3 regions of the Lysinibacillus sp. FSL R7-0073 genome follow, and region 3 is predicted to be linked to each of the others. Evidence: riboswitches for the same ligand, from Rfam matches in the RefSeq annotation. Region 3 holds a riboswitch; each other region holds the start of a gene.
What was found. Region 3 has a riboswitch for S-adenosylmethionine ahead of MKY88_RS13550 (Na+/H+ antiporter NhaC family protein). Riboswitches for the same ligand answer to the same signal wherever they lie in the genome.
Positions count from the first base shown of each region.

Region 1 (3,280 bases), 2.3 Mb from region 3:
CAACCTACGCCTACTCATATCATTCAAGCATTACAGGAAGCAGCTGAAAATCCTCAAAACCACAAATATTCGCCATTCCGTGGTATCGGCGAATTACGTCAAGCCGCTGCTGACTTTTATAAACGGGAATATGATGTGGAGATTGATCCCGACACTGAAGTAGCCATTCTTGGTGGCACAAAAATTGGTCTTGTTGAGCTACCTTTGGCTGTGTTAAATCCTGGTGATACGATGCTATTACCAGACCCAGGCTATCCAGACTACTTATCTGGAGTTGTATTAGGTGATGTAAATTTTGAAGTAATGCCTCTTTTTGCTGAGAATAATTTCTTACCTGATTATGATGCCCTCCCTAAAGAAGTTAAGGAAAAAGCCAAGTTACTTTACTTAAATTACCCAAATAATCCTACGGGTGGTACAGCAACACTTGAATTTTTTGAAGAAACCATTCGTTTTGCTAAGGAGCATAATATCATCGTATCACATGATTTTGCTTATGGTGCGATTGGATTTGATGGCAATAAACCCATTAGTTTCTTACAGGCCAATGGCGCAAAAGAGGTTGGAATCGAAATGTACACATTATCAAAGACTTATAATATGGCAGGTTGGCGTATAGGCTTTGCTGTTGGTAATGCAGATTTGATTGCCGCGATTAATCTTATTCAAGATCATTTGTTTTGTAGTCAATTTCCTGCTATTCAACAAGCAGCAGCTGTTGCACTTACATCTTCACAGGAATGTGCAGATGAGCTAAGAGCTACCTATGAGCGTCGTCGAAATGTACTATTCGAAGAAGCTCATAGAATCGGCTGGCAAGTAACGGCACCAAAGGGCTCCTTCTTTGCCTGGCTCCCTGTCCCATTAGGTTTTACTAGCGAACAATTTGCTGATATATTGCTCGACAAAGCTGATATTGCGGTAGCCGCAGGTAATGGCTTTGGTCAATATGGGGAAGGCTATGTGCGTATTGGCTTGCTTGTAAGCGAGGAACGTTTACGAGAAGCCATGCATAGAATTGAGCAATTGAACTTATTTTAGCATGGAACAAAATGGAGTCCAGTAGCTTTCACTAGCTACTGGACTTACTATTTTCAATTTTCCTTGGAAGATCTAATCCATGTTCTAATGGATAAAATTGTATGTGACCTGTTTCATCGTCCAACTGACGGATATGCTGAATGCCCTGAACTTCTGCCAGCACTACATCTGCTGTAATGACAATATTCCCACCCTTTAAAAAATGACCGCCTGAAACCACTCCCCATTGATCGCTCATGGAACCATGGAAATGCGTTTCATATTGTGCATCACGCTTACAAACAACTCCTGAACCTTGGATAAACTCGAGTGGCCCCTCTTTCTCGACCACATCACTAAATCGAACTTTAATGTGGGAAGTTTCATCTGGCACTAAATAAACAAAGCTACTTTTTTGAAAACTACCAATACAACTAATTATGGTTGCCGATTCAATTTTATTCTCTTCACAAAGTGCCTCAATTCCTTCAATAATGTCTGTTCCCATGAGAAGACGAGCACTAATCACCTTACCAAATGAACCTATGCCATAATTAACTCTTACGGACATTCTTCACCCTCCTTCGCGACAAAATATTATAACAATATAAAAAATTTTAAAAATATTTATTGACTTACTATACCCTATAAATTATATTAGTTCTATCGGAAATACAAAAATATAATATGAATCTCTTATCAAGAGTAGCTGAGGGACTGGCCCTATGAAGCTCGGCAACCTCCTTTTATGAAGGAAGGTGCTAAATCCTGCAAACGAAATTCGTTTGATAGATAAGAGAGGACTTTTTTCATGAGCCTCTCTTAATTTGTAAGAGAGTTTTTTTTATTTTCAAAAACCGATAAAACAATTTTTGGAGGTCGTTTTCATGAAGAAGAAAAATAAATTTTTAGTAGGTTTAGCAAGTCTTACATTAGTAGCAGCACTAGCGGGCTGTGGCTCTAAAGAAGATAGTAAAGGAAAAAGCGAAGCTATCGATGAAAATAAAATTGTCGTGGGTGTCACTTCAGGACCTCATGAGCAAATTGCAGAGGTAGCTGCTAAAGTCGCAAAGGAAAAAGGTCTAGAAGTAGAACTAAAATCATTTTCTGATTATGTTTTACCAAATACATCCTTAGCTGAAGGTGATCTTGATGCAAACAGCTATCAGCATAAGCCTTTCCTCGATACATTTAATAAAGATCACGATACAGATTTAGTACCGGTTGGCAAAACTATTTTAAATCCAATGGGTATTTACTCTGAAAAATATAAATCATTGGATGACGTTCCTGAAGGCGCAACATTTGGCTTACCGAATGACCCAACAAATGGAGCGCGTGCTCTCTTTGTTTTACAAGAGGCAGGCTATATTAAATTAAAAGATGGAGCGGACTTAACAGCATCCGTTCGTGACGTGGAAGAAAACAAAAAGAATTTAAAATTCATAGAATTAGAAGCTGCACAAATTCCAAAACAGCTTAGTGAAGTAGATGTAGCTGCTATTAATACTAACTTTGCGCTGGAAGCTGGCATTAATCCGCAAGAGGACTCTATTCTTTTAGAATCTACTGACTCTCCATATGTGAACTACATTGTCGTTCGTGCAGAAAATGAAAACGACCCAACGATTAAAAAGTTCATTGAGGCTTATCAATCTGATGAAGTGCGCCAATTCATTGAAGAGGAATTCAAAGGTTCTGTAATCCCTAGCTGGTAATACGTGCGATAAGCTAAAGAATCTGCCAAATTTCCACTATGGAAACCGCGCAGATTCTTGCTTTTTAGAAGTTAAGAAAGGAGCAACCAATCTGATGATTCAATTACAAAATATTTCAAAAGAATATAAGACGAAAAAAGGCAGTATAAAGGCTGTAGATGGCATCAATCTTCATGTAAAAAAAGGGCAAATTCATGGTGTAATTGGGTATAGCGGTGCTGGTAAAAGTACGCTGATTCGTTGTGTTAATTTACTAGAGCGTCCTTCAGCAGGCAAAGTCTTGATTGACAATGTGGATATTACTACCCTTTCACTTCATGACTTACGTCAAACACGACAAAAGATCGGTATGATTTTTCAACATTTTAATCTCTTAAAGACAGCAACGGTTTATAACAATATTGCTGTTCCCTTAAAGCTACTTGGTTATAACGAAACAGACGTCAAAAATCGTGTGGCTAAATATGCCGAAATTGTAGGTTTAACAGAAAAGCTAGATAGCTACCCTAATCAGCTTTCAGGTGGACAAAAGCAACGTGTCG
Region 1 covers NZ_JBBPAS010000001.1:464,541-467,820, reverse strand. The annotation lists gene MKY88_RS02210 (pyridoxal phosphate-dependent aminotransferase) at 1-1,041, shown strand, start outside; gene MKY88_RS02205 (PPC domain-containing DNA-binding protein) at 1,073-1,591, opposite strand; SAM riboswitch class I at 1,714-1,819, shown strand; gene MKY88_RS02200 (MetQ/NlpA family ABC transporter substrate-binding protein) at 1,908-2,738, shown strand; gene MKY88_RS02195 (methionine ABC transporter ATP-binding protein) at 2,833-3,280, shown strand, end outside.
Region 1: linked by a shared signal. The riboswitch ahead of MKY88_RS02200 (MetQ/NlpA family ABC transporter substrate-binding protein) and the one ahead of MKY88_RS13550 (Na+/H+ antiporter NhaC family protein) in region 3 are both predicted to bind S-adenosylmethionine.

Region 2 (3,280 bases), 2.3 Mb from region 3:
ATACCGATATTCCAAATGGAGACGGCTTGTACAGAAGTAATAACGAGTAAAGCAGCAAGTCGACTATCACGTGGTAAACCGAATGCTGCGACCATCCCAAGAAGAATAGGGACTACTGCGCCAGCACGTGCAGTAGCCGAAGGAACAAAAAATGCAAGGGCAATTGAAACTAATATAGCACCGAAAACAATGGCTTTTGTTTTTGTTCCTACAAGTGAAAGAATCCAAAGAGCAAGTCGTTTATGCAAATTGGTAATTTGCATGGCTGCTGCTAGAAAAAGAGCCGCTGCTACTAGGGCCACGGCAGAATTACTAAAACCACTTAATGATAGTTTTAAGGCGCTAGCGGTACCTAGTTGTGTTGTTGGGTCATCCATGGATGGTGCAAGTCCTAGTAAAACAGTGACGAGTGCAATAATCATTGCAGAGCTAACAGGATATGAAACGGCCTCTGTTACCCACAGGATAACCGCGAAAGCTAAAATGGCTAAAGCGCGCTGCCCAGCTACAGGTAGCTCACCGTTATTAGGTAAAAAAATAATGATAATTAATAAAGCAAAAGCCAACCCAATCCATAAAGGCTTTAAATTACGCTTCATTGTTGCTTGTTTAGGTGAAGACATATTTTCTCATCCCTTCTACGTCTACATAAAAATGACAGTTATTATCCATAACATCGGTCAATATAATGTTTTCTTAAGATAAGAATTCATCCGTTTATTGTATAGAATGAAAGGAAGCGAAATATGTCTGTTTTACAGCTTTAATAGTAATTAAAGAGATAATTTGTGGTCATAAAAAATACAAATACCTCCTAAAAAATATTATTTCTTTTTCTTGAAGGCAGCAGTAACTTTAGGCTCGGTTCCATTGATTAAACGTTGAATATTTTCAATGTGCAAAATAATAGCAATACCAAAAAGTAGAATGGCAATAATGGTCGGGCCTAGCCCAGGAATCCATAAATAAGTAGCGGTACAAAAAACGAGGTAAAATTCTAATACCCCAACAATTAAATAGTTCGTTGCAAAAGATAAAATAACAAAAAGAATAAGTGCAAATAAACCAATCTTCCAATCAACCGCAAGTAAAATTCCAATGATAGAGGCAGTCCCTTTTCCACCATTGAAGCCCATATAAAAAGGGAAATTATGCCCCAAAATAACCCCTGCAGCTAACAAGTAGGTGAGGAGCCATGTTTGTTCTGCTGTTAAATGTGTTGCATCTGCTAAATAAAAATGTGCACCGACGATGGCTGCGACGCCTTTGCCAATATCGATAAGAGCTACTAAAACGCCATATTTCCAGCCGAGTGAAAGCGTAGCATTAGAGGCGCCAGCATTGCCATGACCAGCTTTTTTTAAATCAACCCCGGATAAAAATTGTGCCACCTTAGAGCCGTGAATACAGCCAATCAAATAGCCGACAACTAGAAAACAGATCACGGCTTTTACCATAAAAATACTCCTTTCAAATTTTTTTCTAAAATAGTGTATGCGTTCTTACTACGTAAAAGAGCAGACAGAAGTTTCGGAAAAAATAAAATTTAGATGTTGACAGAAAAAAACTCTATGCTTATACTTTGTAACAACGATGGAAATTGAATCTCATACTCTTATCAAGAGCGGCGGAGGGATAGGCCCTATGATGCCCGGCAACCAGTAGGTGATGAACTTACTAAGGTGCTAATTCCTACAGATTCTTACTTGGATCTGGCAGATAAGGGGAGGAAAACTTGCAACCGCAACCCTCTTCTTAGCTGAAGAGGGTTTTTGTTTTCTACAGAAAAATCCTCCTCATCTCCGGTACCATCGTAAAAAAATAACCAAATGGAGGTACACAATGACAAATTTTAAACCAGAAACATTACTGTTACATGGTGGTCAAGAGCCAGACCCTGTGACGGGTTCTAGAACAGTTCCTGTCTACCGTTCAACTGCTTTCGTTTTTAAAGACACTGCTCATGCGCAACGTCTTTTTGCTTTAGAGGAGGCGGGGAACATTTACACGCGAATTACGAATCCGACAGTGGATGTTTTTGAAAAGCGTGTGGCTTTATTAGAAGGTGGAACAGCAGCAGTAGCACTTTCATCTGGTGCAGCAGCTATTGCATTTTCTATTTTAAATCTAGCTGGAGCAGGAGATGAAATTGTAGCAGCTAGTTCTTTATATGGTGGTACGTATAATTTATTCGCTAATACATTACCAAACTATGGTATTAAAACGATTTTTGTAGATGAAACAAACCCAGAGAATTTTAAGGCTGCCATTACCGATAAAACAAAAGCTGTCTTCGCTGAAGTTTACGGTAATCCTAGCTTAAAGGTTTTAGATATTGAAGCTGTAGCTAAGATTGCACATGACAACAGCTTACCATTAATTATCGATAGTACATTTGCTTCTCCTTATGGTTCTACACCAATTGACTACGGTGCGGATGTGGTAGTTCATTCAGCAACGAAATGGATAGGTGGTCATGGGACAACTTTAGGTGGTGTTGTTGTAGACGCTGGTAGGTTTGATTGGACTAGTGGGCGATTCCCAGGCTTTACAGAGCCGGATGCTTCTTACCATGGTTTACGCTATGGAATCGATACAGCTTCTGCAGCTTTTGCTACAAAGCTGCGTGTACAGTTGTTACGTGATTTTGGACCAACATTAAGTGCAGATGCAGCTTTCAATCTATTACAAGGTTTAGAGACTCTTCATTTGCGTATCCCTAAACACAATGAAAATGCTTTAGCTGTGGCTGAATATTTACGTAACCACCCATCTGTGGAATATGTAAATTATAATGGCCTAGAAGATTTTCCAACACATGAGTTGGCGAAAAAGTATTTAAAAAATGGCTTCGGTTCAGTGCTTACATTTGGCATTAAAGGTGGACGTGAAGCAGGTCGAAAGCTTATTGATCATGTAAAGCTGTTTTCACATGTGGCAAATGTAGGGGATGCTAAGTCGCTAATTATCCATCCAGCATCTACTACACACCAACAATTATCAGCAGATGAACTAATACAAGCTGGCGTAACCGAATCGCTCATTCGCTTATCAATCGGTTTAGAGGCAGTGGAGGACATCATTGCAGATTTAGAGCAGGCTATAACTCAGGCAACATCAACAACTGAACAAACAGTAGAAGCTTAATATAGAATGACAGGCGAATGTGGTAGCGTTTACGTATTTTCTCATTCGAATAGCCTCATTTGGTATACGTCAAACGTTGCTACATTAACCAACTGCCTCATCCGGTAATTATCAGAACCTTTTTAAAAAAATA
Region 2 covers NZ_JBBPAS010000001.1:374,059-377,338, forward strand. The annotation lists gene MKY88_RS01820 (SLC13 family permease) at 1-623, opposite strand, end outside; gene MKY88_RS01825 (glycerol-3-phosphate acyltransferase) at 825-1,457, opposite strand; SAM riboswitch class I at 1,613-1,726, shown strand; gene MKY88_RS01830 (O-acetylhomoserine aminocarboxypropyltransferase/cysteine synthase family protein) at 1,843-3,147, shown strand.
Region 2: linked by a shared signal. The riboswitch ahead of MKY88_RS01830 (O-acetylhomoserine aminocarboxypropyltransferase/cysteine synthase family protein) and the one ahead of MKY88_RS13550 (Na+/H+ antiporter NhaC family protein) in region 3 are both predicted to bind S-adenosylmethionine.

Region 3 (3,280 bases):
GTAGGTATCTAGTCTTTTTTGTAGGTTTCCTACTTGCAAAATACATAGGACATGCGTAACTCCTATGCTCGAAAAAACATAAATTCCTACCAAAAATTGAATGGAAAATATTTTAACTTGTTCCACGCCCCAACTTAGCGTAGTATTAATACGAATCAAAACTAAGTAAGTTAGTAAGATTCACTTTCACAATAAAACCAGGCGCTCTTCTATGAGGGGCATCTGGTTTTTTGTTTTATGAGATTTTAAGAGAATTAATTTATGGGGTAATCTAGCCCTCTACCACCACTACTAGTATTTGGCAGGCATCATGCAATGAAATGTGCTAATGTGACAGATATAAACACACGGATAAGCGCTTATTTTTTCTCTGCCACCAACATTAAAAACATAGGTTTTTCAAAACCATTCCAGAATACATAAAAAGTAACGTACAAAAAGAGTAATCCTGAAATAAACGAACATATTTACATAAGCCTTTTCCCCATTATTTTACCACCTATGCTACTTAAATATGAAAGGATTAGCCCCCAAAGGATTGAAACGGTGATAAATCCGAAGAAGAAGGGAAGTAAGCTTTCAGTAGCTGAATGTCCAATAGTTGTACATGCTACACTGCCACCAACCATTGCGAACCAAACGATTGCAGTTGGTGCAGAAACTACTAACCAAACACCTGTAAAAAAATAGGCCCATAATGATGTCTTTTCAATCGCTTCTCCATGTAAATTTAGCTTTTTAGGCGCAAACGTATCTCGGAAAGCTTGGAAGGTTAAAAGGCAAAGCATGATTTAAATGACATGAAAAATATCCCTTGATCTTAGTTGTTGGGCTTACATTTGTCATCTCACCCATCATAGAATTTGTTTATTCAAAAAAGGTTAGATAATTGATAGTATTCGTTCAAGCAAAAAGGGGGATTATTTTGTTAAAAACAGTACAAATTATTTTATCAATGATAGGCATCACGCTTTCCATTTACGGACTTATGCCACATGATTATCGGCTAAACTTTTTAATGATCCTTTTTCTAGGTTTATTTATGTTAACATTAGGAATTAATGAATTTCGGCGAGAGAGAAAATTATATGGTTGGTTTCTAGTCGGGGTATTTATCTTTTCGGTTTATGTGTCCATTCAAAGCTTCGTATTATTAGTCTAAAAAGTTGAATTCCGCACTTGATGATAATTCTGAGAATTTTTTCTAATTAAAAACATGTTGCAATTATGGATATTTTATTTTAGTATTTTAATATTGTGTCAAAAATAATATTTTTTCTTCTTATCAAGAGAGATGGAGGGACTGGCCCGATGAAATCTCGGCAGCGGAACTATTAAGTTACTGTGCCAAATCCAGCAAGCAATGTTCTTGATAGATAAGAGGAGCGTTTTAAATATAAGGCCTCTTCTTGTTATTTCAAGATGAGGCCTTTTTTATGGTGAAAAAATAAAAAACATGGCTGATTTTTAATTTTTGGAGGTAGACAATGAAGAAAGAGAATCCATGGGCGCTAATCCCATTTGTTGTTTTTATGATTTTATTTATTGGTTCAGGGGTTATAATGGGTGATTTTTATGCGTTCCCTGTCATTGTAGCCATCAGCATTTCGGGTGCTGTAGCTCTAGCGATGAATCGAAAAGAATCGTTTTCCCGAAAGGTTGATATTTTTTGCCAAGGTGCGGGAAATTTAAATGTCATGCTGATGGTTATTATTTTTCTATTAGCAGGGGCATTTTCAGAGGTAGCGAAGGGGATGGGGGCCGTAGATTCCACTGTTAACTTTGCTTTATCGATTATTCCGCAAAACCTGCTTATCGTAGGTTTATTCATCATTGCCTGTTTCATCTCTCTATCCATGGGTACATCAGTGGGGACGATTGTTGCGCTGGCGCCAATTGGAGTTGGGATAAGCGATCTTACGGAGCTATCTATTGCTTTAGTGATGGCAGCGGTTGTAGGCGGTTCGATGTTTGGTGATAATTTATCTTTTATTTCAGATACTACTATTACTGCCGTTCGTTCACAAGGCGCGCAAATGAAGGACAAATTTAAGGTCAATTTTTGGATTGTATTGCCGGCAGCTATTATCACAAGCATTATTTTAGGGTTTATGACATCCGGGGAAGCAGCTCAAGTAGAGCATCTAAGCTATAATTGGATAAAAATTATTCCCTATGTTTTAGTTATTATTTTAGCGTTATCTGGAATGAATGTTTTCCTCGTTCTTGCATTAGGGATTATTCTCGCCGGTGCTGTTGGCTTAGCAGATGGCAGCTATCACATAATGAGCCTTATACAAAAGATTGGCGAAGGAATGGAAGGGATGTATGAAATCGCCTTTCTAGCTATATTAATAGCTGGAATGGTGGAGGTTATTAAATTTAATGGTGGAATTGACTTTTTGCTCCGTCTTGCAACGCGCAGGATTAAATCGCAGAAGGGTGCTGAATTTGGTATAGCTGGTCTTGTGGGTCTAACTAATTTATCTACGGCTAATAATACAATTGCTATTTTAATTGCCGGGCCGCTTGCCAAAAATATTGCTGACCAGTATGAGATTGAGCCGAGAAAGTCCGCAAGTATTTTAGATATTTTCTCCTGTACAGTCCAAGGTCTTCTCCCATACGGAGCCCAATTCCTTGTAGCCGCAAGCGTAGCTAAAATATCGCCAGTTAGTATCTTGCCGTACTCTTTCTATCCAATTCTTATTGGTATTTGTGGTGTGATAGCGATACTCATTGGATACCCGAAAAAAAAGAAAGCCTAAACTTTATTTTCAGACTGTAGACAAAAGCCGTTGAGAAGTTCACTCTCGATGACTTTTGTCATTTTTAGTATTTGGTAATATACTACCAAATTCAACATACTCTTTGAAGATAGATGCTCTCTAAACCTAATTGATCATTCGTTAACATTTCTAATTGTTCACGCTCATAGATTTGATTTTTCGTCATCGAAGCCCCTTACAGTCGAAAATAAAAAAGCCCAGTTGCTCTATTAATTGAAGCCTGGGCTTTGCTTAAGTATTTGGAACGAGCTGTTACTTTCTTGCCTGAATTAAAGTAAACCAATCATTGTCGTTGAACTTGCCAGAAACATTGTATATGGGCTGATAGAATCCTTTTGTATCATACATATACGAAAGCTCAATCGATTCAATCTCAATTTGGTCTCCTTTTTTTATAATCAGGTCTTCCTCCTGTACGAGTGCGTTATACTTTATTTGAGGAAAATCGCCTTCCTTTATTCGTTCATATATTTCTGCAGGAGACAGTATAT
Region 3 covers NZ_JBBPAS010000001.1:2,717,936-2,721,215, reverse strand. The annotation lists gene MKY88_RS24625 (LysE family transporter) at 468-788, opposite strand; gene MKY88_RS13555 (DUF3953 domain-containing protein) at 926-1,162, shown strand; SAM riboswitch class I at 1,280-1,383, shown strand; gene MKY88_RS13550 (Na+/H+ antiporter NhaC family protein) at 1,488-2,768, shown strand; gene MKY88_RS13545 (VanZ family protein) at 3,042-3,280, opposite strand, start outside.